3 regions of the Pseudoalteromonas sp. S408 genome follow, and region 2 is predicted to be linked to each of the others. Evidence: predicted binding sites of a transcription regulator. Region 2 holds the regulator's gene; each other region holds the start of a gene.
What was found. Region 2 encodes sigma-54, which starts transcription at its own class of promoters, with help from an activator protein. Its sites were predicted from a motif close to GTTGGCACGNNNNTNGNNT; they were not measured.
Positions count from the first base shown of each region.

Region 1: CWB62_RS05395 (DUF2726 domain-containing protein) is a predicted target of sigma-54. The motif match lies at 7,889-7,907, and genes of this name have one in related genera.
Region 3: CWB62_RS04290 (BON domain-containing protein) is a predicted target of sigma-54. The motif match lies at 3,272-3,290, and genes of this name have one in related genera.

Region 1 covers NZ_PNDY01000004.1:319,643-329,960, reverse strand. Annotated here, with positions in the region: gene trmB (tRNA (guanosine(46)-N7)-methyltransferase TrmB) at 1-385, shown strand, start outside; gene CWB62_RS05420 (methyltransferase) at 431-1,456, shown strand; gene CWB62_RS05415 (sensor histidine kinase) at 1,607-3,211, shown strand; gene arcA (two-component system response regulator ArcA) at 3,664-4,380, shown strand; gene arcB (aerobic respiration two-component sensor histidine kinase ArcB) at 4,388-6,706, opposite strand; gene folE2 (GTP cyclohydrolase FolE2) at 6,922-7,842, shown strand; gene CWB62_RS05395 (DUF2726 domain-containing protein) at 7,947-8,540, shown strand; gene mtnN (5'-methylthioadenosine/S-adenosylhomocysteine nucleosidase) at 8,654-9,361, shown strand; gene CWB62_RS05385 (cobalamin biosynthesis protein CobD/CbiB) at 9,362-10,306, shown strand.
Region 2 covers NZ_PNDY01000022.1:104,408-114,725, reverse strand. Annotated here, with positions in the region: gene CWB62_RS15795 (bifunctional diguanylate cyclase/phosphodiesterase) at 1-603, shown strand, start outside; gene CWB62_RS15790 (YgiQ family radical SAM protein) at 711-2,897, shown strand; gene mgtE (magnesium transporter) at 2,966-4,324, opposite strand; gene CWB62_RS15780 (HPr family phosphocarrier protein) at 4,434-4,706, opposite strand; gene rapZ (RNase adapter RapZ) at 4,750-5,595, opposite strand; gene ptsN (PTS IIA-like nitrogen regulatory protein PtsN) at 5,615-6,067, opposite strand; gene hpf (ribosome hibernation promoting factor) at 6,072-6,359, opposite strand; gene CWB62_RS15760 (RNA polymerase factor sigma-54) at 6,386-7,885, opposite strand; gene lptB (LPS export ABC transporter ATP-binding protein) at 7,955-8,680, opposite strand; gene lptA (lipopolysaccharide transport periplasmic protein LptA) at 8,677-9,213, opposite strand; gene lptC (LPS export ABC transporter periplasmic protein LptC) at 9,203-9,757, opposite strand; gene kdsC (3-deoxy-manno-octulosonate-8-phosphatase KdsC) at 9,754-10,305, opposite strand; gene CWB62_RS15735 (KpsF/GutQ family sugar-phosphate isomerase) at 10,306-10,318, opposite strand, start outside.
Region 3 covers NZ_PNDY01000004.1:76,369-86,686, reverse strand. Annotated here, with positions in the region: gene CWB62_RS04305 (hypothetical protein) at 445-2,001, shown strand; tRNA gene CWB62_RS04300 (tRNA-Ile) at 2,088-2,164, opposite strand; gene CWB62_RS04295 (YqaE/Pmp3 family membrane protein) at 2,451-2,609, opposite strand; gene CWB62_RS04290 (BON domain-containing protein) at 2,673-3,236, opposite strand; gene CWB62_RS04285 (LiaF domain-containing protein) at 3,556-4,212, shown strand; gene CWB62_RS04280 (VOC family protein) at 4,272-4,688, opposite strand; gene suhB (inositol-1-monophosphatase) at 4,939-5,742, shown strand; gene CWB62_RS04270 (substrate-binding periplasmic protein) at 5,806-6,615, opposite strand; gene CWB62_RS04265 (bifunctional diguanylate cyclase/phosphodiesterase) at 6,628-8,415, opposite strand; gene secF (protein translocase subunit SecF) at 8,545-9,498, opposite strand; gene secD (protein translocase subunit SecD) at 9,508-10,318, opposite strand, start outside.

The DNA of each region.
Region 1 (10,318 bases), on a different contig from region 2:
AACTAATTTACGCGTGTTTGAACATGATGCTGTAGAAGTACTTGCTGACTGCCTAAGCGATGAAAGCCTAACTACATTGCAATTATTCTTCCCAGACCCATGGCACAAAAAGCGCCACCATAAGCGCCGTATTGTACAAACTGAATTTGCTGAAAAACTACGTTCTAAATTAAAAATAGGCGGTGTTTTTCATATGGCTACTGATTGGGAAAACTACGCAGAACATATGCTAGAAGTTATGCAAGCTGCCCCGGGTTATAAAAATCAATCAGAAACTAACGATTATGTGCCTCGCCCTGATTTACGCCCTCTTACCAAATTTGAGCAACGCGGCCACCGATTAGGTCACGGCGTTTGGGACTTAATGTTTGAGCGCACAAAGTAATTACACTTTTATATTAATTTAACATACTGTAAGGCAAAGCCATTTATGAGCGTATTAACCAACCCAAGTTTACTGTTGCTGCGAAATAGTGATGCATTAACGGGTAAATCTATATTGGTGGTCAACTTTGTTCAAGATGGCTTTTTAGCTGAGCTTAAAACGCTTAATCCAAATAGCAAAATTACAGCGTTTAGCTATAACCATGCTAATGGTGAATTTGCTAAAAATACTCATGGTGTTGATGTAAAAGTTAACCACACCATTACCGGCAGTGATTATGATTTAGTCATTCTTTATTATCCTAAATCAAAACCAGAGCTTTTAATGGCCCTTGATAACATACGCGCTGTAATAACTACGGACGCAGAGTTATTAGTTGTTGGTGAAAATAAAAGTGGCGTTAAATCCATTGAAAAACAATTAGCAGCTAAAACTGAATATAGTAATAAAATTGATTCGGCTAAACACTGCGTACTTTACTCATTTTCTCAAATTGAACTCAATGCGCAATTTGATATTAGCCACTACCATAAAACATTTACCGTTAGTATTGCCGACATATCATTTTCAGCTATTAGCGTACCCGGCGTGTTTAACCATGGCTGTTTAGACGCTGGTACGAAAATGCTACTCGAAAATGCCCCTTCAACTAAACAAGGTAAAGTACTCGACTTTGGTTGTGGTGCTGGCTTAATTGCGACCTTTTTAGGGTTAAAAAATACAGCTCTTGAATTTGTATGTAGCGACGTAAGCGCACTTGCAACCTATGCAACAACTCAAACTTTAAAGTTAAACGGGGTAACTGGTGAAGCAATTCTCAGTGATGGCCTTAAAAATATTAGTGGTAAGTTTGATTTAATAGTGAGTAATCCGCCGTTTCACACAGGAATTGCTACAGACTACAGCGTTGCCGAAACGTTTTTAGCTAACGCTAAACAGCATTTAACTAAAAACGGAAAGCTAACTATTGTTGCAAACAGCTTTTTAAAATACCCGCCAATTTTAGAAACACAATTTGAAGCGTATCAAACCGTATTCAAAAACAATAAATTTGCCGTATATAGCAGTTAAACACGCTTAAATGCTCAGTTAAACAATTAATATGTTTGGCTTAGTATTTGAATGTATACTTAATTTTATGTGTTTTTTTGCGCCACTCTCTGCCTTCTTTGCTAAACTAATAAAATAATAAAACTTAACGACTCAGGCGACACTTTAATAATGCCTAGAAAAGTTCATCAAAGCAGTATTCGTAAAGCACTTATAAATTTAATCATGCTTATAACTGCTATTTGCTTGTCGTTATCGATTTCTATATCGACTTACCTAAGTGTTAAAGAGCAAAAACAATTAATAGTTAGTAAGCTCGTTATTCTCGCTGAAATTGTTGCCTTTGACGCAGGAATGTCAGTTTTTGAAGATGACAGAGAAACAGAAGAAAAACGCCTTAAATACTTTGAAAAAATCTCTCTAGTTAAAAACATACATGTTTATTCTAATGAGCAAGCATCTCAAAAGCCTGTTTTTTTTATTAGTTTCAACGCAAAAAAAACGCCACCAGTCCCCCTCAGAATCGACAGTATTGAGGAACTAAAAACACCACGTATAACCAACGAAGATATTGAACTAATAAAGCCAATTTTTCATAATGAAAAGCTTGTTGGCCATGTATACATGCGCGGTAGCCTTGAAAGCTTAGACGACTATATAAAACAAAAAATAGTTGTGGATGCCTTACTTACTTTATTGATACTTGTTGTTGTGTATTTTATTGCAATAAATGTTCAAAAAAGAATAGCCCGACCGATAGAAAGATTGAGTATGCTATTACAAGACGTATCAAAAAATCATAACTACGATGTACGCGCACCTGTAACCGACGTAAAAGAAATATCAGCACTTTCAAACAGTTTAAATATCATGCTTACACGCACTCAAAAACAACTGACCCGCCATGAAAAAGACAAAGAAGAAATTAAACAGCTTAACCAGGGGTTAGAAGAAAAAGTAAACCAACGAACCATAGCCTTACGAGAGGCAAATCAAGAATTGTTGTCAACCCTTGAGCGTATGCATCAGTATCAAACACAAATTGTTGAAAATGAAAAAATGGCATCCCTTGGCCAAATGGTCGCCGGTGTTGCGCATGAAGTTAATACCCCAATAGGGCTTGGCATTACTAGTTCAACCTTGCTGCGCGATAAGTTAGCTGATTTACAAATTAGCTTTGACGACAAAAAGCTGACTTCAAATCAATTAAAGCGCTTTATTGATGAAGGCATAGAAAATTTAGATTTAATTTACCGTAACTTAAACCGTGCAGCAGACTTAATTTCAACTTTTAAAAAAGTAGCGGTTATTCAAGATGATGACGTAACTACCTACATCAATATTCATAAGTTAATAACGGATGTTTTGACATCAATAAGCTCTGAACTTGAAGAGAAAAAACCTGTTATTAACATAAATTGTGCAACCGACTTAACAATAGAAAGCAAATCTGAACCACTACAACAAGTATTTATACAACTACTAACAAACTCTCTGCTACACGGGTTTATAGGTAATGAAAATAACGAAATACAGTTTGATGTGGAGTTAACGGGTAAAAAACTCACTATTATTTACAGTGACAATGGCCAAGGTGTAGACAAAAAAATTAAACATAGGATCTTCGATCCTTTCGTAACATCAAAAAGAGGGCAAGGAGCGAGTGGACTAGGTATGCACTTAGTTTACAATTTAGTAACACAAGCTTTAGGCGGCCACATATTAATTGATTTAGAAAAAAAACACGGTGCGCGATTCATCATAACCATCCCTTAAAAGTGAAGTAACCAAGCGCATTTATTTGCTTACACTCCTTGAATTACTTCTTATCGACCATATTTATGCTTCATGTGACAAGTAAGGGTAATAGTTATCGTTTATAGAGCGCAATTTTTTGAACTTTATTACTTTTGCGATATCACATACATTGATGAAAGATTAGATAGTGATATAATTTAACTTTGAATTAGTCTGATTATTTAACAGTTTTGCATAGTCAGCCGGTCCATTAATTTTCAGAGTAAATGAACTTCATACGTGTAATGATCAATTTAACAGTAGTTTTTACACGGGCTTTTTGAGCAAACTTTGAACTCTTGCTGTTTTATTTTTATCCAACTTGTTTTTTCTTGTTAACAATTGGATATAATCCTATAATCTCTAGTAGTCGGATTTATACTAAATACCGATTTTTTGTAAATAAAATATTCCAAAAAGGTTAATTAATAATGCAAACGCCAGTCATTCTAATCGTAGAGGATGAAGACGTAACTCGACTAAACCTCGTTAGTTTATTTGAAGCTGAAGGTTACAAAGTTATTGAAGCCATTGATGGCGATGACATGCATGACAAGCTTACAAATAACGACGACGTTAATCTCGTAGTTATGGATATCAATCTTCCAGGCAAAAACGGCCTTATATTAGCCCGTGAACTACGCCAAAAACGCAAAGTAGGCCTTATTTTCTTAACAGGTCGTGATAACGATGTTGATCGTATTTTGGGGCTTGAAATTGGCGCTGATGATTACATTACTAAACCATTTAACCCTCGTGAATTGACTATTAGAGCTCGCAACCTTATTACGCGTACAGGTCTAAGTGATGATGAATCATCGCTTGAAACCAATGGCGTTATTACATTTAACGGTTGGGAATTAGATGAAAACAGCCGCTGTTTAACATCTCCTAATGGCGATGCTAAACGCTTGCCTAAAGGCGAGTATAGAGCACTGCGTTTAATGCTTGATTCTCCGGGTCGTATTTTTAGCCGTGAGCAACTGATTAAACATATGACTGGGCGTGAACTTCGTGCAAACGACCGTACTGTTGATGTAACTATCCGCCGTATCCGTAAGCATTTTGAAAGCGATAACTCTACATCAGAGCTTATCAGCACCATTCATGGTGAAGGCTACCGCTTTATTGGTAAAATCGACAGCTAATCAGCGTTCATTCTAATTGCTGTAGAAATAAATGAAGGGCATGTTGTCCTTCATTTATTTTATTTGCCAACACGAGCAGCCACTCCTCAAGCACCTCATCTGACTTTTCTATTGCGCCGTACTCCATCACTTTTGCATGCAGTTGAACATCGTTTAAACCAACAGAACCAGCAGCACCTTTAAGCTTATGCGCAACCGATTTATACTCTTCCCTATCACCTGTATTTAATGATGTAAGCAGTTCTTGTTGATACTGCGGATTTAGCTTTTCGAATAGCTGACTGCTGCGTCGAAAAACAACTAACCCCATTGAGTTCACAAAGTCTTCTATTGTTTCAACATCTAGCAAATGTGCATCAATATTTTTAAGTGCCTCGTCGGTTACTTTTAGCTGTGGCTCGGTGCATTGAGCTTGCTTAATATCAAACAAGTCAGCAAGCATTTTATCAAGCTTTACTGTATTGATAGGCTTAGCTAGAGCGCCTTGAATAGAAATGCCTTCAAGCTCTTCTTCTGCACTTCTTACATTAGCGGTTAGTGCAACAATAGGCAGGTTATCAAAATGACTATCGGCACGAATTTGCCTTGCAACTTCGTCCCCATTTATATCGGGTAGCTGCATATCAAGTAATACTAAATCTAGGTCGTCTTCGGTATCTACAAACGAAAGAGCATCTTCGCCTGTTTCAGCCCATAACACTTCGTGACCGCGTTGTTCTAATAAATTGGTGGCTATTTCTGCATTAAGCGGTACATCTTCAACAAGTAAAATGTAAAGCTCTCGTCCAACATAGCTCTGCTCTGTGGGGGCAATACATAAACTAAGCGGTATTTGTACTGTAAAACAACTGCCCTCACCCTCTGTACTATTTACTGTAATACTGCCTTTCATTGCGGTCACTAGCGCTTTGGTTACCGCAAGACCAATGCCTGAACCAATGGCATTTGTGCCTTGTAAGTCAGGTGCTTTGTAGTACATATCAAAAATACGAGAAAGCTGCTCTTGAGGAATACCTTGCCCTGTATCTGATATTTTAATAACTAACCACGGACCTTCAGGGCGATTTTCACGGCTACATTCAAGTGTTACTTTGCCATGCTGGGTAAACTTCACCGCGTTATTTATCAGGTTCCAAACCACTTGGCGTAAACGAGTGGGATCAAGCAGCGCATATATATCTAACTTACCATTTCGCTCAATATCAAACTCCAGCCCTTTTTGCTCTGTAATTAAACCTGCAAAATTCACAACATCGTTTATAAAATCAGATACATTGATAGAATTTGCAGCAATATCGAGCTGTTCTCTGTCTATTTTATCTAAATCTATAATGTCGTTAAAAATATTCCCGAGCGTCTCTGCGCTTGAAAAAACCGTATTACACCAACTGCGCTGCTGCTTATTAAGGTCGGTATCAAGCAACATGCGTGTTAAACCCACAATACCATTAAGCGGTGTACGCAACTCATGGCTTAATGTAGCAATAAACTTACCTTTATCTTTATATGCGGTTTCAAGAGCCTCAGCGGCTTCTTTACGGCTAGTAATATCACGCCCAAAGCCAAGCAAACCAATGTAGTCACCTTCATCGTTTATAAAAGGAAGTTTTCGCAATTCAAACCAGCGTGTTGCACCATCAACTTCATAACCCACATCGATGGTGATTGCTTTGTGAGTTTGCTCTACCTCTTTGTCTGTGCGTAGTACTTCAGATAAAAAGTCATTTGGAAATATTTGTTCTACCGTTTTACCAATGAGCTCACGGCTTGATTTCCCCATTACTTCTTCAAACATTTTATTGCAGCCAGCAAATACCCCATTGTTGTCGCGGTAATAAAATAAATCGGGGGATGAATCAACAATTGAGCGCTGTAACATGCTTTGCTGAGCTAGCTCTTGCTGTGTTTTTTTGCGCTCTGCAATTTCTCTACGAAGCTCTTCAATGGCGCGATGTTTGGCATGAAAGGCCATTTTACGTTCATCTATTTCAATATTAAGCCGATTAATATTATCTTTAAGTGTTTGGTTTAATAGCTTTTCTTGTTTGGTTGCGCTATCTAAGTAGGCGTATGAAGCGTCTAACTGACGAATTGAGTTTATAAGTACGCTAATAATTAGAGGTGACACTACAGCTGAAAAAAATACCACAGCCAAAATATCTACAAGAAACAATTCACCTATCGCTACGTAATAAAACATACTCGATAAAATAAGAGACGCAGCTAAAAATAAAGCGTAACAAATGGCAGCCGTTTTTAACTCGCCAAATCGCGCTATAGAACTTGAAAGCACCCGAACCCAAGGGCTCAAAGAATAATCGGTCATACGTAGTTTTATCTCTTTGCTGTTTGCTTAAATATAAGTAAGGCAATGCTATTTTACAGATTTTAGCATTTTTCTATTCGCTATTTTCGTGTTGTGCGACAAAAACAGTAAAAATTCATACGCGATTTTGACTGGCAATAAAGTCCTCGTTTCAGCCACTGATTATTTCGTGTAAAATAATGCGCCTTATCATTGCCAATAACGAGTAACATAGCATGCAAACCAATATGCCCGATATAGCCGACACCGCTCCCGCATTACAAACAGGTAAATTAGACTGGGTTGGCATGGGTGAAATTGAACTGCCATTTATTTTTGAATCGCGTGATTTAAGCCCTGTTACCGTTAATGCTAAAGCGCGCGCATTTGTAAACTTACATAAAGAAGACGCCAAAGGCATTCATATGTCGCGCTTATTTTTAGCGCTTGATTTACTCTCAACAGAGCAACAAGTAAATCCTAAAACAATTGGCCAAGCGCTTAATACCTTTATATCAAGCCATGAAGGCTTGAGTAATAAGGCGCAAATTGAGTTTAAATTTGAGCTTCCACTTCGCCGCAAGTCTCTATTAAGTGGGAAAGCTGGCTGGAAAAGCTATCCAATCACACTGACAAGTACAATTGAAAACAATATTATTAGTTACGAGCTAACTGTTGATGTTACCTACTCATCTACTTGCCCTTGTTCGGCAGCACTTGCACGCCAGCTAATACAAAACGCATTCAGCGAAAAGTTTAACCAAGACACACTCAACCAAAAAGACGTACTTGATTGGCTTGGCACGACACAAGGCATTGTGGCAACACCTCACTCGCAACGCTCAATTGCTAACGTAAAAGTTAAACTCGATAGCAACATCCAGGAGTTTGATGTAGTTAACTTAATAAACACCCTTGAAGACGAGCTAAAAACCCCCGTACAAGCGGCAGTAAAGCGTGAAGATGAACAAGAATTTGCCCGTTTAAATGGTCAAAATTTAATGTTTTGCGAAGATGCAGCACGTAAAATTAAAGCTATATTAGAAGCAGACAGTTACGCAGATTACTGGCTACAAATAAACCATTACGAATCGCTTCATGCACACGATGCCGTAGCTGTTGCTGTAAAAGGTATTAACGGCGGGTATAAAGCATAAAACACCTGCGTTATCTTAAATCGCCATTCGGTAATTCATATACAACTTAGGCACAGTAATTGCTTTAACAAAACAGTGTCAATTTGTTGTTATGGAGTTACCGTATGGAATTCGCTTTATTGTCGATTTTAGTATTAGTGGTAGGTGCATCAATTGCCGCGTCAAAATTTAGTGACGACGGCGGTAATCCTTATCCTTTCAAACGTAAACAAAGCGTATTTACGCAAGTAGAAAGCGCCTTTTTAAATCTATTAGAGCGTGCTATTGGCGATCAATACAAAATTGTGAGCCGAGTTAAGCTTATTGATGTCATCGACTGTAAAGAAGGTTTATCACCTAAATCAAAACGCGCTGCTATTGCCAAAGCCAAAAATAAGCAGCTTGATTTTGTGTTAATCGACAAAGAAAAGATGACCATAGTTGCCGCCGTTGATTTAGTAAATAACGCCAACAAAGATGGCCACAAAGCACAGCGCGACTGGTTTGTGAATGGCGCCTTAGAAGCTGCAGGTATTCCACACATTCGCATGAAGGTAAAAGCAGGCTATCGTCCATCAGAAGTACGCGATGCCATTATGTTTAAGTTAGGCAAACCTGCACCGACAGCACAGCGCCCATTGCGCAACCGAGTTCACAAACCTGCCGTTTTATCACCTTCACAAGCTAAAGCCCATTCAACAGCATTAGCCGAAATATAATTATCAGGTGACTAAACTTGCATTAAAGCGAGCATTTTAAATGTCTCGCTTTTTTGTTTTTTATTGTTAACTTCACGTATAATCATGCTATTCAAACTCAGGAATCAAACACTATGAATGTTGGTATTATTGGCGCAATGGAGCCAGAAGTTAAAATATTGCGTGAAGCAATGCAAAACCCAGCTATTTTAACTAAAGCAGGTTTTACATTTTACACTGGTAAATTAGCGGGTTGTACAGTTACTCTTGTTCAATCAGGTATTGGTAAAGTAGCATCAAGCATTGCAACTACATTACTTATTGATAACTTTAAACCTGATTGCGTTATTAACACCGGCTCTGCTGGCGGTTTTGATCCATCATTAAGTGTTGGCGATGTCGTCATATCGTCAGAAGTTCGTCACCACGATGTAGACGTAACCGCTTTTGGCTACGAAATTGGCCAAGTACCGCAAATGCCAGCAGGTTTTGTTGCGCACCCTAAATTGGTTGAAGCAGCACAACAAACTATTGCACAAATTAGCGAAGTTAAAACCTTGGTTGGCCTTATTTGTACTGGCGATACTTTTATGTGTGACCCTGTTCATATTGATAAAGCGCGCAGCGACTTCCCTTCAATGCTTGCAGTAGAAATGGAAGGTGCATCTATTGCGCAAACCTGTCATACGCTTGAAACACCTTTTGTTGTTATTCGTTCAATGTCTGATATTGCAGGTAAAGAATCGCCACAATCATTTGAAGAGTACCTAGAAACAGCATCAATTAACTCATCTAAAATGGTTGTTGCTCTGCTTGAAAAGCTAACGGCTGTAACACTGTAAATGCTTAGCAATATTGTTCAAAGCCATTTGGACTTTATTGTATTCATAATAGCGCTCCTTGCTGAGCGCTTTTTACCACTCGTTAGTTGGTACCACCCTAATACCGTTTTAGTGGCCGTGTTTCGCGCCATAGGCAAACGTATTTACAATAAAAAAAATACTAACAGCTACCACTATTTAGCGGCCATCCTTGCCTGCGTGCTAGTGCTTAGTGTTATTTTAATAATTATTACTTTACTGCTTGAATTTGCATTTTACCCCGAGTTACTGGCAGGGCTTATTTTATACCTTTGCCTTGAAAGCCAAAGCCTCACCAAAAAAGCACGTCGCATTGCAAAGTTGACCAAGCAAAACCAAAAGTCAGCAGCGCGCGAACTATTAAAACCGATACTCGCACGTGAAGTAAGCAAGCTTTCTACAGCCGGCATTATTAAAGCACTTATAGAGAGCTTAATACTTCGCACTGCCCGTTATTACTTTGTAGTTATATTTATTTTTTTACTTTTAGGCCCCATTGCAGCTCTTGGGTACCGACTACTTACCTTAATGCAGCAAGCATGGCGCCATGATGTTTCACCAAACAGCGCATTTTTAAAACCATTAAAGCTTATTTTATTCGTTATTGAGTATATTCCGGTACGTTTATTGTCCCTAACAATTGCTGCGAGTAAGGCCACAAAACAAAGTATTCACTACATAAAACACTACGGCCAACACTTCTATCAAACAAATACAGGGTGGTTACTCAGTGCATGTTCAGCATCACTTGGCGTGCAACTGGGTGGGCCGGCTATGTATTTTAACAAGCGGTATAACAAAATGCGTGTTGGTACTGATAGGCTACCTAACGCTGACGATGTGCCAGCCGTATTAAATCGGCTTAATCAGGCGCGTGCCTTTTGGGTACTCGTTATTGTGTGTATTGAAATTCTAAAAAGCATTTAAGCTTTACTTAGT
Region 2 (10,318 bases):
ATACCATTAGCTGAAGATGCTGGGCTTATTGTAGATATAGGGCAGTGGGTGCTGGAGCAAGCTTGCCAACAGCAAAAGCGATTAGAAAATGAAGGAACCGAAATTTGTATTGCTGTTAACGTGTCGGTTCCGCAATTTAAAGTTAAAGGGTATGCGCAAACAGTTAAAAATACCTTACTAAAATACGGCGTGAATCCAAAAAACATTGAGCTTGAAGTCACTGAAAGTGTAGTAATGGATGAATTAGACACGGTTATTAATACTTTAAGAGAGCTGAAGGCGCTTGGTATTGAAGTGGCTATTGATGACTTTGGTACCGGGTTTTCGTCATTAAGTTACATTCAAAGCTTACCTATAGACAGATTAAAAATTGATAGGGCATTTATTAAAGATTTGGATAATGGTGATAACGGTGCCGTTGCAGGGCTAGTAATATCGTTAGGTGCAAAGTTAGGTTTAAAAACAATAGCAGAGGGTGTTGAAACGCAGGAACAGGCTAAGTTTTTAAAAGACTTAGGATGTGATGAAGTGCAAGGGTTTATGTACGCAAAACCTATGCCTGAAAAAAAGTTACTAGAGTTCATTAGCAAACAAAATACCTAGATAATTATAGGCTTAACGTTATAGGTATTTCATCCCCTGTAATGTTGTATATATAAACAAGGCTATGGTGTATAATTTGCGCCTTTTGTTATTCGACGGTCACATTTATGAGCACACTCAAAGCTAAGCGCGCCTTATTCTCTTACCCAAAGTATTGGGCTGAGTGTTATGGCACCGCACCATTTTTACCCACATCACGCGAAGAAATGGATGCACTTGGCTGGGATAGCTGCGACATAATAATTATTAGTGGCGATGCATATGTTGATCACCCAAGTTTTGGTATGGCCGTAATTGGGCGTGTACTTGAAGCGCAAGGGTTTAGGGTGGGTATAATTGCTCAGCCTAAATGGGATACAAAAGATGCATTTATGGAGCTTGGCAGACCAAACCTATTTTTTGGTGTAACGGCCGGCAACATGGATTCGATGATTAACCGCTACACAGCTGAAAAGCGTATGCGCCATGACGATGCGTATACTCCTGACAACGTAGGGGGCAAGCGACCAGACCGTGCTGTGATGATTTATTCTCAAAAATGTCGTGAAGCATATAAAGGTATTCCTATCGTTATTGGTGGTATTGAAGCAAGCCTTCGTAGGATTGCTCATTATGACTATTGGCAAGAAAAAGTGCGCCGTAGCATTTTGTTTGATTCAAAAGCCGATATATTAATTTACGGAAATGCTGAGCGCCCATTAGTTGAAGTTGCCCACCGGATTGCCGGTGGCGAAACGATGGATACAATTCAAGATATCCGTGGTACCGCTGTTATCCGCAAAGAGCCACTACCTGGCTGGCGTGGCAGTGACTCAACTGCAATTGATAAAATTGGTAAAATAGACCCCATTCCAAATCCTTACGGAGCCGATGATGTTGGCTGCAGTAAATCTGAATTTAAACAAGCCGGTATTGATTTAAAGGCTGAAGCTGCAAAGCCCATTACTGTGCAACCAGCGCGTCCTAAGCCATGGGAAAAAACGTATGTTAAGCTCCCAGCCTACGAGCAAGTAAGTGTTAACAAACCTTTATATGCCCATGCTTCAAGGATATTACACCAAGAAACTAACCCTGGTTGTGCAAGAGCGTTGTTTCAACGTCATGGAGATCGCTCTATTTGGGTAAACCCACCGGCTTACCCGTTAGAAACACATGAAATGGATGCAGTATTTGGGTTACCTTACCAACGAATTCCTCATCCAAGCTATGGCGACGCTAAAATTCCCGCTTACGACATGATCAAAACGTCGGTTAATATTATGCGTGGCTGTTTTGGTGGATGTTCATTCTGTTCGATTACAGAGCACGAAGGTCGTATTATTCAAAGTCGCTCGCAAGAATCAATTATTGAAGAAATTGAACAGATCCGAGATAAAGTGCCTGGTTTTACAGGCGTTATTTCCGACTTAGGTGGGCCAACGGCCAATATGTACAAACTACGTTGTACAAGTAAAAAAGCAGAAAGCACTTGCCGACGCTTATCATGTGTATACCCTGACATTTGTAAGCACATGGATACTGATCACACACCTACTATCGATTTATACAAAAAAGCGCGTGATGTGAAAGGGATTAAAAAAGTATTAATCGCTTCGGGTGTTCGCTATGACCTTGCTGTACGCGATCCTCGGTACGTAAAAGAATTGGTGACGCATCATGTAGGTGGTTACTTAAAAATAGCACCAGAGCACACTGAAGACGGCCCATTATCCAAAATGATGAAACCTGGCATGGGCGCTTACGACCAATTTAAAGAGTTATTTGATAAGTACTCAAAAGAAGCAGGTAAAAAGCAGTATTTAATTCCGTACTTTATTTCTGCCCACCCGGGAACCAAAGACGAAGATATGGTTAATATGGCTTTATGGCTTAAATCAAATGACTTTAAGTTAGATCAAGTGCAAAATTTTTATCCATCACCTATGGCCAATGCAACCACTATTTATCATACAGAGATGAACTCTTTACGTAATATTAAAAATAATAGTGAGATAGTGCCTGTGCCAAAAGGAGCTCGCCAGCGTAGATTACACAAAGCTATTTTGCGCTATCACGATACATCAGGTTGGCCAATGATACGTGAAGCACTTCGTAAAATGGGTAAGGCTAATTTAATTGGTAAAGGGCCAAATTGTTTAGTGCCAGAAGAAGGCCGCGATGAAAAAGCGGGTAAAGCCGTTAATAAAGGCCGCAAAAGTGGTCGCCCAGCGCTTACACGTCATACGGGATTTAGCCAATTTAAAAAGGCCAATACAAAACCTAAAGTGGGTGGAAATAGACAAAAAGCCAGGTAGTTTTTACTGAATAACTAAAAACGCGCAGCTATACACTAACTGCGCGTTTTTTTGTGACAGTTTTATAATTATATTAATAGCCAGGTAGCGGTGCCTAAAAAGGCAAAAATACCCACAATATCGGTCACTGTTGTCAGCACTACACTACCTGCAAGTGCGGGGTCTATATTCATTTTTTTAAGTAAAATAGGGATACTCGCCCCAGCCACGCCAGCTACCACTAAATTCATAAACATAGCAAAAGCAAGCACGCCGCCGAGCATAAAGTCCCATTGCCATAGTGCAATGACACCCGCTATTAATAATGACCATAAAATACCATTAAGCGCACCTATGGCCAGTTCTTTCATCATTAAAAAACGTTGGTTAGTTTGATTAATATGACCGACAGCAATACCACGAATAACAAGCGTAAGCGACTGGCTACCAGCAACACCACCCATAGAAGGTACAATGCCATTAAGCACTGCTAATATAGGTAAAATATCGAGTGTGCTTTCAAAAAAACTAGCTACAAAGGCGGCTGCAAGCGCCGTCAATAAGTTAACTCCTAACCATACTGAGCGTTTTTTAGAGCTTTTTAGGACGGGAGCAAAGGTATCTTCTTCATCATCAAGACCTGCCAAGCTCAGTAAGCTATGCTCGGCGTCTTCTCGTATAACGTCGACAATATCATCGATTGTGACACGACCTAGCAGTTGATCATTATCATCAACAACAGGGGCAGAGATCCAATTATGGCGTTCGAATAATTGTGCAACTTCACTTTCATCCATAGATATTGGAATTGACTCACACTCTTCATCCATTAAGTCGCGAACAATTTTTTCAGGTGAATTAGTCAGTAATGTACTCAGCGATAAAGCACCAATAAAGCAGTTATGTTTATCAACTACATACAGATCATCTGTGCCTTCAGGTAACTCTCCACGAAGTCGAATGTAGCGTAGTACTACATCAATGGTAACGTCTGGACGAATAGTTACCGTATCGGTGTTCATGAGCGCGCCAGCAGAACGCTCTTGATAAGACAACGCCTGTGTTGCGCGCTCTCTGTCTTGAATATCCATAGCGCTAACAACGTCTTTATAAACGGTGTCAGGCAAGCTACGTAACACTTCGCCTAAGTCATCGTGCCCCATATCTTCAGTAGCGGCAGCAATATGCTCAGGTTCCATTTGGGCTATGATGCCTAAACGTACGTCTTCTGATAACTCTTCTAGTACGTCACCTTGAACATCAGGGTCAACAAGTTGCCAAAGTAATCGACGAATTTTATGAGGAGACGACTCTAATAATAAAGCAGTATCACATGGGGCGGTTTTTGCGAGCATGCGTCTAACTTGAACAAACTGGCCACTATTAAGTGACTTAGTCACTTGTTTTAGTTGTTGTAGTGGGTAGTCTTGTTCAAAAGCTTCGGGCATTGGCGTCCTTTATTTATATTGTAACTGTTACTTAGTGGGTGGGAGAGTACGAACTATTAGCCAGTTATTTTTGATTATAGTTATTTTATTTAATTGTTAAAAATTAACGTTACTCTTGCTCGTTAAATCGTTGCGAAATAAGCTCTCCAACTGCATTTAAAGCTTGTTTTGCATCAGGTCCTTCACATACCACTTTAACTTCTTTACCTTGGCTACTTTCAAGTAGCATCAGTGCTAATACACTATCACCAGCAGCTTCTTTGTCATCTTGAAATAAAGTGATTGAAGCATCAAATTTAACAGCAAGTTGAGCCAATACTGTCGCGGCTCTGGCATGTAGCCCTAATTTATTTTGTATTAAAAAAGTGTCTTCTATGCGCATACATTACTCTATCAAAGCTGAACAGGTTATTAGTTTATATAAATTATTTTTCTTGTTCTCTGTGGCGTATTTTTACATTAGGGTGTGTAACTGCAAAGCTTTCACCAATTGTTTGCGCTAAATATACAGAGCGATGTTGTCCGCCAGTACAACCAATAGCAATCGTTAAGTAGCTACGGTTATTGCGTTCTAAATGGGGCAACCAGGTTTGCACAAAAGTTTGTATTTGCCATGTGAACTTTTGAACTATGCTGTGGCTAGCTAAATAATCTTTTACTGGCTGGTCTAAGCCATTGAGTGGTTTTAGTTCAGGCTCCCAATGTGGGTTAGGTAAAAAACGTGCATCAAATACGTAGTCTGCTTCTTTAGGAATGCCATGTTTAAAACCAAATGATTCAAATGTGACAATCAGCTGCTTGTCTTTTTTACCTAATATTTTTTCACGAATCGATTCAGCGAGTTGATGAACACTCAAGTCGCTTGTATCTATCATGTAATCGGCACGAGTAGTTAGCACATCAAGCAGTTCTTTTTCTTTTTTTATAGCTAAATCTAGCGGAAGCGAATCGATTGATAGAGGGTGCAAGCGTCTTGTTTCTGAGAAACGTTTAATTAATGTTTGATCTTCACTGTCTAAATAAAATAGTGTTGGTTTTGTAAAACCCGGTAAATATTCAATAATATGATTAAATTCATCTTGTTCTTTTGGCAAGTTTCGCACGTCGATGCTTACAGCGATTTTATCGTAGTTATCAGAAACGCTTCTTACCAAAGAAGGTAATAAATTTACAGGGATGTTATCTACGCAATAATAACCTAGATCTTCAACAACGCGTAAAGCAACCGACTTACCAGAACCAGAACGGCCACTTATGATAATCAACTCCATTAATCACCCTTTAAATTTACTACGATTGGTCAACAATAATTTGATACAGCTCGGCGTCCGATTTAGCACAGCGTAGCTGCTTGCAAAATTCTTTATTTTTTAGTTTATCAGCTATCGTCGCTAGCGTCTTTAAGTGTTGCTGGTTATCGCCATCAGGTACGATGAGTGCAACAAAAATATCAACTGGTCGATTGTCTATAGCATCAAAGTTAATCGGTGTTTCACTTACTAATACTAATGCTAAAGGTTCTTGTGCGCCGCTCATTCGACCATGTGGAATAGCTATGCCTCTTCCTATTCCTGTGCTACCTAGCTTTTCGCGAGTTAATAAAGCGCCCAAAATATCTTGTTGAGACAAATACGGTAATTTATCGTGAGCAAGCTCGCTAATAAACTCTAAAATTCTTTTTTTACTATTAAAAAGGACCGCAGCTTTGCTGCAGTCCTGGCATATAAGTGAACTTAGTTTCATCATATTAGTGTCGAGCAAGCTTCTCTTTGTGTTTAATTACTTGACGGTCAAGCTTATCAATCAATGAATCAATCGCTGCATACATATCTTGATGTTCAGTGGATGCGAATAATTCAGCGCCACTTACATGAATAGTTGCTTCTGCTTTTTGATTTAATTTTTCTATATCAAGAATGACATGAACATTATTAATATGATCAGAGTGCCTTTCTAGCTTCGCAAATTTGGTATTTATATAGTCTCTTAATGAATCAGTTAGTTCTACATGACGACCAGTTAAATTTAGTTGCATAAGCATTACCCTCTTTGTTTAGCGTCTTAGATCAGACTCTTTCGCTGATTTGACGGTGGAATAGCAAGAGATTCGCGGTATTTTGCGATTGTACGTCTTGCTACTTTAATTCCTTGCTCAGCCAATATATCCGCAATTTTGCTATCACTCAATGGTTTTGCTGAGTTTTCTGCTGCGATTAGTTTTTTGATAAGTGCTCGTATCGCTGTGGATGAACATTCTCCACCATTTTCGGTGCTTACATGGCTTGAGAAAAAGTATTTAAGCTCAAATATTCCACGCGGTGTGTGCATGTACTTTTGAGTCGTTACGCGCGAAATTGTCGATTCGTGCATTTCTACCATTTCGGCTACATCATTTAAAACCATAGGTTTCATGGCTTCTGGACCGTGTTCAAAAAAGCCTTGTTGTTGTTTTACGATACAGTTAGTTACTTTTAAAAGCGTGTCGTTTCTGCTTTCTAAACTTTTAATAAACCATTTAGCTTCTTGTAAATGTGAGCGAATAAACTGGCTATCACCGCTCGACTTAACTGTACGCGACATTGCAGCATATTGGCTGTTTACACGAATTTTTGGCATGCTGTCTGGGTTTAGTTCAACAACCCAGCGGCCTTTAATTTTCTTAACTGACACATCTGGTATTACATATTCAGACTCTTCTCGCACTATTGTGTCTGCAGGCTTTGGGTTAAGCGTATGAATAAGTGTCATTACTTCTTTAAGCTCATCTTCTTTGAGCTTCGTTTTTTTCATTAATGTACGGTAGTCGCGAGCAGCTAACAAATCTATGTGCTCGGTTAAAATCATTTTTGTTTCGTCAATAAAAGGGGTGCCTTTATCAAATTGATTTAACTGAATACACAAACATTCTTGTAAGCTTCGTGCTGCAATACCAACAGGGTCAAATAATTGAATACGCTTTAAAACTGCTTCAATTTCATCAAGTTCAACCTCAACGTCATCGTCGTTATCTTGATTAAAGCTCTCTAAAATTTCTTCACAGCTGAGGGTTAATATGCCTGAGTCGTCCACGGCTTCAACTATTGCAATAGCAATCGCTTCATCCGTAGGGCTAAATGGCGTTAGTTGTAATTGCCACATTAAGTATTCGTGAAGCGTTTCAGTCGATGCACCTTGATAAATAGACTCATCTTCAGGCATGGGGCCTGAAGACGATGCTGGGGCGGCACTCATGTACTCATCCCAGCTAACGTCCATTGCCATGTCGTCACTGACGGTATCTTTTGCTAGGGCTTCACCACTGTCTTGTTCATACTCACTGGGGACTTCATCTGCAGATGCACTTACTGTCACTTCATCATTATCTGCTTTTTGCTCATTTTTGCCTGCAAGGTCATCGGCATAGTCTTGCTCCTCAACCTCAAGTAATGGGTTGCTGTCGAGCGCTTCTTGTATTTCTTGCTGAAGATCCAATGTGCTTAATTGCAGCAAGCGAATAGCTTGTTGCAACTGAGGTGTCATTGTAAGTTGCTGGCCCATGCGCAGCTGTAGTGATTGCCTCATGTATCTCTAACAATCCTTTTAAGTTGTTATAATTAATACTAGCAGATGCATACAAATAAGGCGTAAATGTTACAGCCTAAATTGCTCGCCTAAATATACATCGCGTACAGTTTTATCGTTTAATACGTGTTCAGGGGTACCAGAAGCAATCAGTTCCCCATGAGAAACTATGTAGGCTTTTTCGCAAACATCAAGGGTTTCTCTTACATTATGGTCTGTTATTAATACACCAATACCACGCTTTTTAAGGTGTTCAATAATTTTTTTAATATCCAACACTGAAATAGGGTCAACGCCGGCAAACGGTTCGTCTAATAAAATAAACTTTGGATCTGCAGCTAAAGCACGTGCAATCTCTACTCGGCGACGCTCTCCGCCCGATAGTGCCATACCTTTACTGTCGCGAATGTGTTGAATGCTAAATTCATCCAATAGATTATTAAGTGTATCTTCTCTGGCTTGCTTAGTGAGCTCCTTTCGAGTTTCTAAAATAGCCATTAAGTTTTGATATACGGTTAACTTTCTGAATATAGACGACTCTTGCGGCAAGTAGCCAATGCCTAATCTAGCACGACTGTGCATAGGTAAAAGAGTAATATCGTTCTCGTCGATAGATATTTTACCTTTATCGCTAGGGACTAAGCCTACAATCATATAAAACGTGGTGGTTTTACCCGCACCGTTTGGACCAAGTAAACCCACTATGCTACCGGCTTTAACTTCTAAGCCTACATTTTTAACGACTTCTCGGCCTTTGTAGCTTTTGGCTAATAGCTCTGCTTTTAATGTACTCATGGCTGACCTTTATCGCTTTTTTTTGGCTCCACAGGTACTAAAATGGTGTGCACGCGGTCAGTTGAGCTTTCATCTTTTTCGGCGCTAATGAGTTGTTGCTCAATATCGTAGGTAATACTTTTTGCATTCATTTTTTGCCCAGCTTGAGAGACCTGTGCATCTCCAATTAATGTTAAAAAACGTTTAGAAACATCGTATCTAACTTCATTAGCGCTGGCGCTCATTATTGTGCCGTCGGCTTGTTTTTCTTCAAAATAAGCGGGTGTACCTGTGGCAATTAACAGTTGCTTGTTATCACCCAATTCATCGCGTTTATGCACTTCTAGGCGGTCAGCAGTAATTTTTCTGTCGCCGTGAATAATTTCAACGTTTTTTTCGAATATACCTACATTTTCTTTTAGTTGACCTTCTTGCTTATCTGCACTAATCGAAATTTGATTTGCAGCAAGTGGCGCCGTTGGTTCAGCAGCATTTGCACCGAGTGCAAGTATAAATGTTGGAATAATAAAGAGTGTTAATAGTTTATTGGTCATAATAAATAGTTCGCGTATGGTTAATTAGTTTTATCACTTCGGTTTTTAAATCGGCTTCGAGGCCTTTACCGGTGATCTTTAAATTGGGTCCTGTAACAATGACAGGTTGTTCTGATTGCATCGTTAGTAATTTTATATCTACCTGAATATTATCAGCATTTATTTTATCTATCATTGCGTTATCAGTTAAATTACTAGCAACAACGTTACCTTCTAGTATTAATTGTCTGCCTTCGTATAGTGTTGCTTCGTTAGCGTTAATTCGCCACGTTTGTTTATCGTTATAAAGAGTAAAAATGGGTTTATCAAAAAAGGTAAATCCTAATTCTTGATATAACTCCATTCGCGCTGCCGTTACTTTATGGCTAATTTTCCCATTCTCGTCATACGCTGTTTGTTTTAGCTCTATGGCAGTGTAATCGGGCTTTGCAATAATGTCTGCTTCGGTTTGCTGCGGTAAACTTACTTGTGTGAAATAAGGGTACCAAAGCCAAACCATACAGCTGATGAATAAAACGCTTAATATGATGCGCGCTGCATTCATGAACTCGTACCTTTGGTGGTCAAGGGTTTGTTGTTTTCAAGCATTAGCAGGTCGGTAAGCTCTCTCACTGCACCAAATCCACCAAGCATTTGTGTGGTGTAATGCGCTAAACGTTTTATCAGCGGATGTGCGTCGTTTACTGCAACAGCAAACCCTACTAACTCCATTACCGGCATGTCGGGGCCGTCATCGCCAATGTAGGCAATTTGCTCATCACATAAGTTAAGCTTTGTTTTTAGCTCCTCATAAGCGAGGAGTTTGTTTTCTTGACCTTGGTAAATGTGTTGTACTGTTAGGCTTGTCATACGCTGTTGTACTATTTTTGAGTGTCGTCCGGTAATAACCGCAACGTCAAAGCCGCTGTTAATTAGCGCTTTAATGCCAAAGCCATCTTTTGTATTAAACGCTTTGAGCTCTTCACCTTGGTTACCCAGATAAATACGACCATCAGAAAACACACCATCGATATCACAAATAAGCAGCTTTATTTTTTTAGCACGGGCTTTTGCGTCTTCGCTTAGAGGTTGGTAGAGCTCTTCAAATTGCATTTATAGTACTCCT
Region 3 (10,318 bases), on a different contig from region 2:
ACTGTTTGCTTTTCTGCCGTGCCTACTGGCCTAGCACTGATAGACCTATGTTTTGAATAGCATCATAGATGCCATGTATGTCAGTACCATTCCTCTGTATTTTCTTTCACTCCTCCAAACAACTTCCTAAATGTCAATGAGCCAAACTTTTAATCCTGAGCTCATGCACACTTTCTATATCATGACAGGTTTTTCTGGATCGGACTGAAACAAAGTAAATTTTTTTTATATATAAAATGTACTGTCATCCCAAGGGTTTAAATAATTATTTAAAGAATAAAGCGAACAAATTTAATTTTTAAAAAAATATCACTGAATAAAACCAATTAAAAAACAAACCTAATACATTGATAAATAATATTTATTTTTTATCGGTCCAGTTCTGTCTAATACGCTAACATCTACATCGCCTCCAGGAAGGGGTGTTATAAAGGATGAATGCGCATGGATGCGATAGAGAATTTAGTGCTCAATGGGCACGTTGCAAATCAAAAAGTTCGAGCAGCTAGAAACAACGTACTTGCTTTAGGATTGAATAAATCGGAGTTGAATCAGCTAGTTGCTGAATTAGCGCTAGCCGCCACTGATTTAACTAATATGAAAGAAAACGCGAATCTAGGTAAAAATTGCAATGTTGTGAATATTGCAGCTGGTACTGCTGATAGCCAGATAAAATTAAGCTCTCAGGTTATTACCCGACTACCTAATGAAACAAAAGATTTAAATATAAAAGAGTTTATTCAGACGTTTGAAGGAAAGCCTAAAGTGTTAAAAGGCTACCCTGGTATGTCAATCAAAGTATCGCGCAAAGAAAAAATCATTCAACTAAGAGATGGTGGTGATGGTCAATATTTTAAGCTGATTTCATATCCGGTAGAGCACCTATTCACTAAGGAGGACATACAGACAATAATTGATGCACACAAGCGATTTATAGATAGACGAAAAGCCAAAATGCCATGGAAAGAGCGAGGTTACCTTCTAGGTGGTAGCTATCGTGAGTTGAGCACATTCCATGACTTGTTCGAATTTTATAAGGAATTAGCTTCAAAAAAACGTGCTGGTGCGATTAGCCGTATTCAAACACGATATTTTTCTGGTCAATGGGGAGAGAAAATAATGGCCAACTACAGCATTGCAACATTCAGAACTGATTACTTAGACAGGTCCGTTTCATCTCGCTGTAAATCCGATCGGAATGAAATTATTAAAATGGTAAGAGCCGCTGTTAACAAAGCTAAAGCTAGTGAAAGTATCAAAATCAATGTTCAAGAATTAATCATGAGGGGGGAGCGCTCTAGAGCTGATAAAACAGATAAAACGATACCTAAGATGTCGACGTTAACTCAATTTATAATTGAAGCTTATAAGAGCAATTACAACTCATTGGGACTAAAACTAATTATTCAGTTTATGGCATCAACTCGTGAGAGGAATACTAACGAACGGCAGTGGACTCGCGTCAACTTAGATGACCAGTCTATTGAAGTGCCCGCCCCTGAAAGTAAAACTGGGTTTAGACGACACCCTATCCCTGAGCGACTAGTTGATATACTGAGTACAGAAAAAAGTAAACAACAAAGGGATGTGAACGTAACTAAGGATTGTAATGGTGAGCCCTTGTTCATGTTTGAAAGTCCATACAACCGCGGTAAGGTTGATACAACTCTAAACAAACAATTTAGCGATGTGAAAGCTAGCCTATTAGCTAAAAAGGAGCGATTAGGATCAACTAAAGCAGATTTAAAAAGCATAAGTAGTTTCACTCAGCACAGGATCAGAGATTTAGTAGAGCAAGCACTACTTGATGTTTCAGCCTCAGAAGGGCAAAAAGAAAAATGTTTGGGCCGTTTACCTCGAGAGCAAGCAGAATCGTATGGAAATCACAGTATTGAAAAGCTCAGCGAATTGAAAGACCGCATGGTAGAGAAAGCGGAACTGGAATTCCCAGAGCTAAAAGCATTATTTCAACGTCTAATAGACAAAGAAATTGAGCAATGATAACTTATAGGGGTGTAAAAAAAGGTGTAAAAAAATTTCTGAATATACTTTAACTATCTGATAGTGATTATGTTAAAGGTTAAAAGTGGTGGCCCCTCCCAGACTCGAACTGGGGACCTAACGATTATGAGTCGTGTGCTCTAACCAACTGAGCTAAGGGGCCAACTTTATATAACTGCAAGGCAGTTAATTTTTGAAGCGTTTAGCCACAGAGCGACTAAAGCGGGTTGCAGTATAAAAACTTTTTTAGGGCTTGTCACTACCAAAAACCTTTATTTTAACAATCAGTAAGCTAACTGCTTAAATTGTAATCTTTTAAAGGGGCTGAGTGGCTAAATTTGGGGAAATTTTGAGTGGGTGCGGTAAAAACTATTAAAAATAATATTTATTAATTGAATGCGCTGAGCGATATTTACTTACAACTAGCATAAATATAACTCAGCAACGCATTATTTTTTAGCAATAATATAAATTGCATGTATTAACCCTGGGAAGTAACCCAACAGCGTTAATAAAATATTAATCCAAAAATGCATACCTAAGCCCACTTGTAAAAAAACACCCAGTGGTGGCAGCAAAACAGACAGTATTATACGAATGATATCCATTATTTAGCTCCTTCAAACAATTAAAAACAAAAAGCCCAGCAATGCTGGGCTTTGAGTATAACGTTATTCAGCTACGATAGATAAGTTATCTACCACATCACGAACGTCTTCAGCATTTTTAGCAATTTCGATTGCCAACTGCTTCTCCGCTGATGATTCAACCGAACCGTTTAATGTAACAACACCATTATCGGTATCTACATCAATATCGGTTCCACCTACTTCTGAATCAAATAGGAAACGTGTTGTAATAACGGTGGTGATTTTAGCGTCCGTTAGGTCGTTATCATCATCCATCATTTTAGAATCTGTATGTTTAGCGCTCATGTTTTTAACAACGGTTAGGCTGTTTTCAACGTCCATGACGCCATCTAGACTAAGTACAAGTTCTTCTGCTAGCTCTTTTTCTACTTCGCTATCAACTTTACCTGTAAGTACTACCTTGCCATTTGTTACATCAGTGTTTATGTCAAAGTTGTTTAGGTCTGTGTTCATAAGAAGCACAGTTTCTGCCTTGCCATCAATCCAAGCATCTTTACTTTCGTTTTCCCAGCTGTTTGCATGTGCACCCATTGCTGTTGTACCAAGAACTAACGCGGCGATAATAGATTTGTTAAATGTTTTCATAATCTTTCTCCTTTTGATTAAAGACACTTTAACTAATGCGAACATCAAGCCAACTTTATTTAACATTAAAAATCAATCACTTAATGATAAATTTGTATTGTTACAGCTTTGGCGTATTCCCCCTATTTACAGGGAAGTGAGTAAAACTTTCTCAAAGTGTGAAAATTACTAGATTATTGCTATTTTGGTTAATGTATCGTTAATATAACAACTAACAATTCAGCACTATAAAACTAAATCATTGATTATAAATAAAATTAATTGTGGTATACGGTTTGCTATCTAGTTAGCTAATAGCAAATACAATAAGGAATTACTCATGTCAGTTAAAGTTGAAGACCGCCCAATAGAGCAAGTACGCGAACAGGTGATTGATCAGTTAATTTATAACTATAGCCATGGCGTTATATCGGTTGAGGCATTTGAAAGACGATTAGATCAAGCAATGGACGCCAAAGACAATTTAGTGCTGCTAACGTTAGTAGAAGACCTAACACTTAATACCGACAAGCAATACAAAGCTGAAAAACAATCGCAGTTTACGCCAAATTACAGTGCACAACAGCATAGTGATGACGATATTACACTTCGTAGTATTTTGGGCTCAAACGAGAGAAGCGGACAATGGGTAGTGCCTAAAAATATTTACCTAAATAATTATATGGGCTCTGTGGTACTCGATTTCACCGACGCTATATTTACACATCAAAACGTGACAATTCATGTTAATTGTATTTTTGGTAGCGACGAAATTTATGTACCCGAGCATGTTAATGTAGTGTCTAAAATGTTTTGTATTTTAAGCACCTTAGAAAACAAATCAGTCACATTAAATAAGCGCCAAGGCCCTACCATTCATATTGAAGGCAAAGCAATATTAGGGTCGGTTGAAGTAAAGGTAAAGCGTACCATAAAAGAAAAGTTTATTAGCTTTGCAAACGATTTGAAGGCACAGCTAGGGGTAAGTAACAAATAAGTACAACCGTATTTGCTTTAATATGGCTGCTTTTTAGCAGCCATATTATAATTGCAGGCTTATAAATCATTATTTCGCTCAGCAGGAACATCGGACAAATACTCTACAAACTCAACCTCAAAACCCGAAGGGTCTCTGAAGTAGATGTTTTTTCTAAATGGATTTTTAGTACCGTGCTTATATGCTGCAAAACCCGCTTTATTTAAACGTGATACCGTATTATCTAAATTAGCCGTTACGTAAGCAAAGTGAGCAAAACCAACTTGATGTCCTGAAAGCGCTCTGTTTTCACCCTCACCATGATCGCTCATTGCTATATATTGCGTGTCGTCACCAAAGTGGATCCAACGCCTTGGTTTTCCATACCAATCACCCCGTCCTTCGCTTCGTATTACCCAATGCGGGAAAATAGCTTGGTAAAAACGAATCATGGTATCGATGTTTTTAACAACTAAGTTTACGTGTTCTAAATACATACTGTGTCCTTGTGAGTTAATTTAAACGCATCATAAAACCTCAAGCTAACTTTAGGTAAAGTGCTTTTTTATAGTTTTTATATGTAATAGAGCAGATACACGATGATTTAAATTAAATGTGCAACACTTTCAATGCTGTACAAAAAACACTCACAAGTATTTAGGGTTTATTGTTTACTTTATGTCAAAAGTCGCTAAAATACGCCGGCTGAAATATACAAACGTTCTTTTACAACCCAAAGGTAACTCCATGCATCCAATGTTAAACATTGCGGTTCGCGCTGCGCGTAACGCAGGCAAAATTTTACTTCGCGCTAGCGAAGACTTATCAAAAGTTGAAGTGCAACAAAAAGGCGCTAACGACTTAGTAACTAATATTGATAAAGAAGCCGAAGCCGTAATCCGTGACACTATTTTACAGTCTTACCCTACTCACTCTGTTGTGGGCGAAGAACTAGGTGAACACAAAGGCAAGGATGATGATTACCAATGGATTGTAGATCCTATCGATGGAACAACAAACTTCATCAAAGGTATCCCACATTACGCAATCTCTATTGCACTTAAAGTTAAAGGTCGTTTAGACCAAGCCGTTATTTATGATCCAATCCGTGGTGAGCTTTTCACTGCATCTAAAGGTCAAGGCGCACAACTTAACAGCAAACGTTTACGCGTAAGCAAAACAACCGTTCTTGCTGGTACAGTTTTAGCAACGGGCTTCCCTTTTAAGCATAAACAACATACAGACGCATACACTGAAGCGTTTAAAGCATTATTTGTTCATACTGCTGATATTCGTCGTGCAGGTTGTTCTGCATTAGACATGGCGTATGTTGCAGCTGGCCGTGTTGATGGCTTTTTTGAAATTGGCTTAAAACCTTGGCACTCTGCTGCAGGCGAGCTAATGGTTAAAGAAGCGGGTGGTATGGTTGTCGATTTTGCTGGTGGTAATAACTATAACCACAGTGGCAATATCATTTGTGGCGCACCAAAACTGACTCAAGCTATTATTCGCGAAATTCGCCCAGTGTTAACTGAGTCGTTACTTCGCTAATAAATTGCTTTTACCAATATAATTGGTACAACTAAAAAAGGAGCCTAGGCTCCTTTTTTGTTTTTAAAAGTAAGGGTTTACCAATTTAATTTCAATAGTTTCCCCTTTTGTATAAGGAAGGGAGTTTAAATCTGTTGCAAAGTATTCATAAAATAGCGCATCAAACTCGCCATTTTTCTGCATTATTTTTATTCCCTGCTCAACCGCTTTCGCTAATTCGGGCTTATCCTTAGAAACAAAATAATACAGCGCTGTTGGGTAGCTAATATATAAATTAGGCACAACACGTAAATTTTTATGCTGTGGCTCTAAAAGCTCAGAATTTACTTCAATAAATGAGCGCGGAAAATAATCTATGCGGCCTTGGCTAGTAAGCACAAACATGGCTTTTAGGTTTGATAATGGCCTCACGTTTAAACCGTTATTAACCAATATGCGCATATCAGGCCAGTCGTGCCCCTGTACCGAACTAAGCTTTGATAATTGCTCAAGCGTTTTTATGTCTTTAAATTTATCTAAATTGTCTTTATTTGTAACTAGCGCTCTTTTACCTATATAACCTTTAAACAATGGAATTTTGATGGCGGTTGCCAATGACTCTCGTTCAGGGCTACTCATGCTCCAATATAAATCAAGCGAGCCGTCATCAAGTGACATTAAGTTACGCTGCTGATGCGGGTGTACATCAACAAGCTCTATTTCGGCAGGGTATTGGGCTCTTATCAATGCCTTGGTTAGCATATCATAGAGGTAATCATCACGAGCAAAATGCGCATGTTGATCTTTCGGAATTTTTACAGTATTGACTTCGCTTGCTACAGCACTTCCAATCAACAAGCTAACTACGCATACGATACACTTTAATGGCAACATCATGATCACCTATTAGTAAATTACCTTTTTACTAGTTGCTAATCGCACTACTGCAGGCCCTGGGCGCCTTCGCTTGCATGTAAAAAGATAGCTATGACGAAATCGTTTGGCTTCTTTTTTTGCATCCGTTGCTAATGCTGCAACCTGATGGCTATTTTTACACTGCTGTAAATCGGGTTCAACTAATCCTATTGATAAGGTAAGTAACGGTACAAACTGCTTTTCACCTTCTCGGTTTGTAGCCCAATAACCTTTACTGGCTATATGGTCGGGCGTAAAAAAGGTACGAGAACGATGTTCAAACTGTTCAATAATACGGTTACAAATACTTACCGCATCATTTTGATCAAAAACAACCATAAAATCGTCACCACCAATATGCCCTACAAAGTTAGCACTATTTACACAGGCTTGCACTGTTACATCAGCCAATAATTTAATGACACTGTCGCCACTAGCGTAGCCATAAAGATCGTTAAACTGTTTAAAGTGATTCAGATCAATATAAGCTAGGTGAAATTTATTTTTATTGCGTAACCTTTGCTCTATAGCCTCGTTAATAGCGACATTACCTGGCAGCATTGTTAGCGGATTAGCGTGCTGTGCGTGGCGAATTTTTTCTTCTGTTATGTGTTTTAAAATATCTCTTAGTGGCGCGAGCCCTAAATAATTGCTATCTCTAGTAATAACAATATGGCGCCTAATATCGAAGTCTTGCTCAGTTATTTGCTTACTCACCGTATCTAGCTTTTGGTCTTCATCAACAATTAGGGGTTGTTTATCCATTAACTCTATAACAGGGCGCTTATCATAAAGGGCATGACCGTAGGGTGCTGCAAACACCTCGGTAAGTTGGTCTTTATGTAGTAAGCCAACAGGCCGCCCCTGTTGATTGATTACTGGTATGCTAATAATTGTTTTATCTTGCTCAAAAAGTAAATGCGCGTTTTTGCAACGGGTATCACTTGCAATAGCTTTTTGTGGCTGGCTTAGCGCACCAATTGCCATTGATTGGTCAAACTGATCACATAATTTAAATGTAAGGGCTTGTATTTGCGCAGAGCTAAAATCACGGCTTGGTTTCAAGTTAGGTCGTTCAAATAAAAAACCTTGTACGTTATTAATGCCTAAACTTTCAACCAATGCTAGCTCTTCAGAGCGTTCAATGCCCTCTGCAATCACTAAGGTGTTTGTTGCTTTAGCTAAAACAATAATTGATTTTAAAAACTCTTTTTTTACCTCACTTTGATCGCAATGATCGATAAAATAGCGGTCTATTTTTACATAGTCGGGACGCAGTGCCGACCACTGTTTCAAGCCAGAGTAGCCAGCCCCTAAATCATCAATCGCAATGGTAAAGCCCAGTTCTCGGTAATGCGCAATGGTTTTAATTAATAAGTCGTCGTTATCTACTTTGTCTTGCTCTGTCACTTCTATAACAACACGATTAGTCGCTAAACCAAAATGCTCGGTTAGGTGTCGTGTTTCGCCTTTTGGGTGGCAAGGATCGAGTAACGTTTTTGGGCTTACATTTAAAAAAAGCTTACCTTGCAGATTTAGCTTAACAAAGTTTTCTATTGCTTTTGAGCGGCACAGCAGCTCTAACTCAGAAATAAGGCCTTCTTGATGCGCAGCTTTAAATAACGAGTTGGGCATTCCTAATGGGCTACTTTGAGGACCGCGACTAAGTGCCTCATAACCAAGAATGAGCTGACCAGATATATCTAAAATAGGCTGAAATAACGTGGTTACTTCTCCGCTATATAAAATAGCCTCTAAGGCTTGTCGTTGAAGGGTCACTACTGGGCTCAATTATCATTTTGATTAGAGCAATAAAATAGCAACTGTGTATGACATATTTATTTCAAATTCTTATATTTCAGGCAACAAAAAACCGCTCATTGAGCGGTTTTTTTAATGCATTTAAGATTATGGCATTGCCATTGGATCTTGATCTGCACCTTCTTTTTCTATTACTTCTGGTATTAAATCTTCTTTACTCACCCCCATTGCAAGCGCAACTGAGCTTGCAACATATACAGATGAATACGTACCAATAAATACACCAAACAATAATGCAGTAGCAAAACCATGAATAGTTTGTCCGCCCCATACAAACAATGCAATCAATACCAAAATAGTGGTGATTGATGTAACAAGAGTACGGTTAAGTGTTTGCGTGAGTGAAATATCGATAATTTCAACGGTATCGTCGATGCGTACTTTACGGAAGTTTTCACGAATACGGTCAGATACAACAATAGTATCATTAAGTGAGTAACCTATTACCGCCAATATTGCCGCTAATATAGTTAAATCGAACTCTAAACCCAAAATTGAAAACAAACCTAACGTAATAATTACATCGTGTAATAGCGCGCCTACAGCACCAACAGCAAATCGCCATTCAAAGCGAAATGCAACGTAGATTAAGATACAAATAAGCGCAGTTAACATGGCTAGGCCACCCTGCTCTTTTAAGTCTTCACCGACACTTGGGCCAACAAACTCAATACGGCGCATTACTACGCTGTCGTCCGCTTTTTTTAGTGCATCAATTACTTGGTTACCAATCACTTCTGCTTTTACGTCGCTACCACGTGGAGCTAAACGCACTAATATATCTTGGCTTGAACCAAATAATTGCACTGACGCATCAGCAAACCCATTCTCAGCTAATACATTACGCACTTTTTTAAGGTCTGCCGGCTGAGAAAACCCCACTTCTACCGCGGTGCCGCCAGTAAAATCAAGACCAAAATTCAAGCCCTTCGTGAACATTGAAACTATCGACGCTACAATTAATAGCGTAGAAAAGCCCATTGCTACTTTTCGAAGAGACATGAAACGAAGGGTTCTACTACCCAAACTTAAAATTTGCATGTCTGCTCCTTAAATAGAAAGTTTATCAATGCGTTTACCACCAATAAATAAGTTGATCACCGCTCGGGTACCAACAATGGCTGTAAACATTGAAGTTAAAATACCAATAGCCAATGTAACCGCAAAGCCTGCAATTGGGCCTGTGCCCACAGCAAACAATATAATTGCCGCAATTAGCGTAGTGATATTAGCATCAAATATAGTGCTAAATGCGCTATCGTAACCAAAATGAACGGCTTGTTGCGGGCTACGACCATCGGCTAGCTCTTCACGAATACGTTCAAAAATAAGTACGTTAGCGTCAACCGCCATACCGACTGTAAGTACAATACCTGCAATACCCGGTAGGGTTAACGTAGCACCCGGAATAAGTGACATTATTCCAACAATAAGCACTAAGTTAGCAGCAAGCGCTAAGTTAGCTACTAAACCAAAGCCGTTGTAGTAGATAAGCATAAAGGCAAGTACAAACGCAAAACCAAGTGCAACCGCAGTCATACCCGCTTCAATGTTTTCTTGGCCTAGGCTTGGGCCTACTGTGCGCTCTTCAACAATCTGAATTGGCGCAACAAGCGCACCGGCACGAAGCAGTAAACTTAAGTTATGTGCTTCTGCTGGGTTATCGATACCTGTAATACGAAAAGAGCGATCTAAACGAGCTTGAATCGTTGCCACGTTAATAACCTCTTCGACCTTAATAGGCGGAAGTGCTTTTCCGTTTTCGTCTTTTTTACCTGATGGTTTGTATTCAATAAATACCGTTGCCATACGCTTGCCAATAGCACGCTTAGTAAAGGCATTCATTTTTGAACCCCCTTTA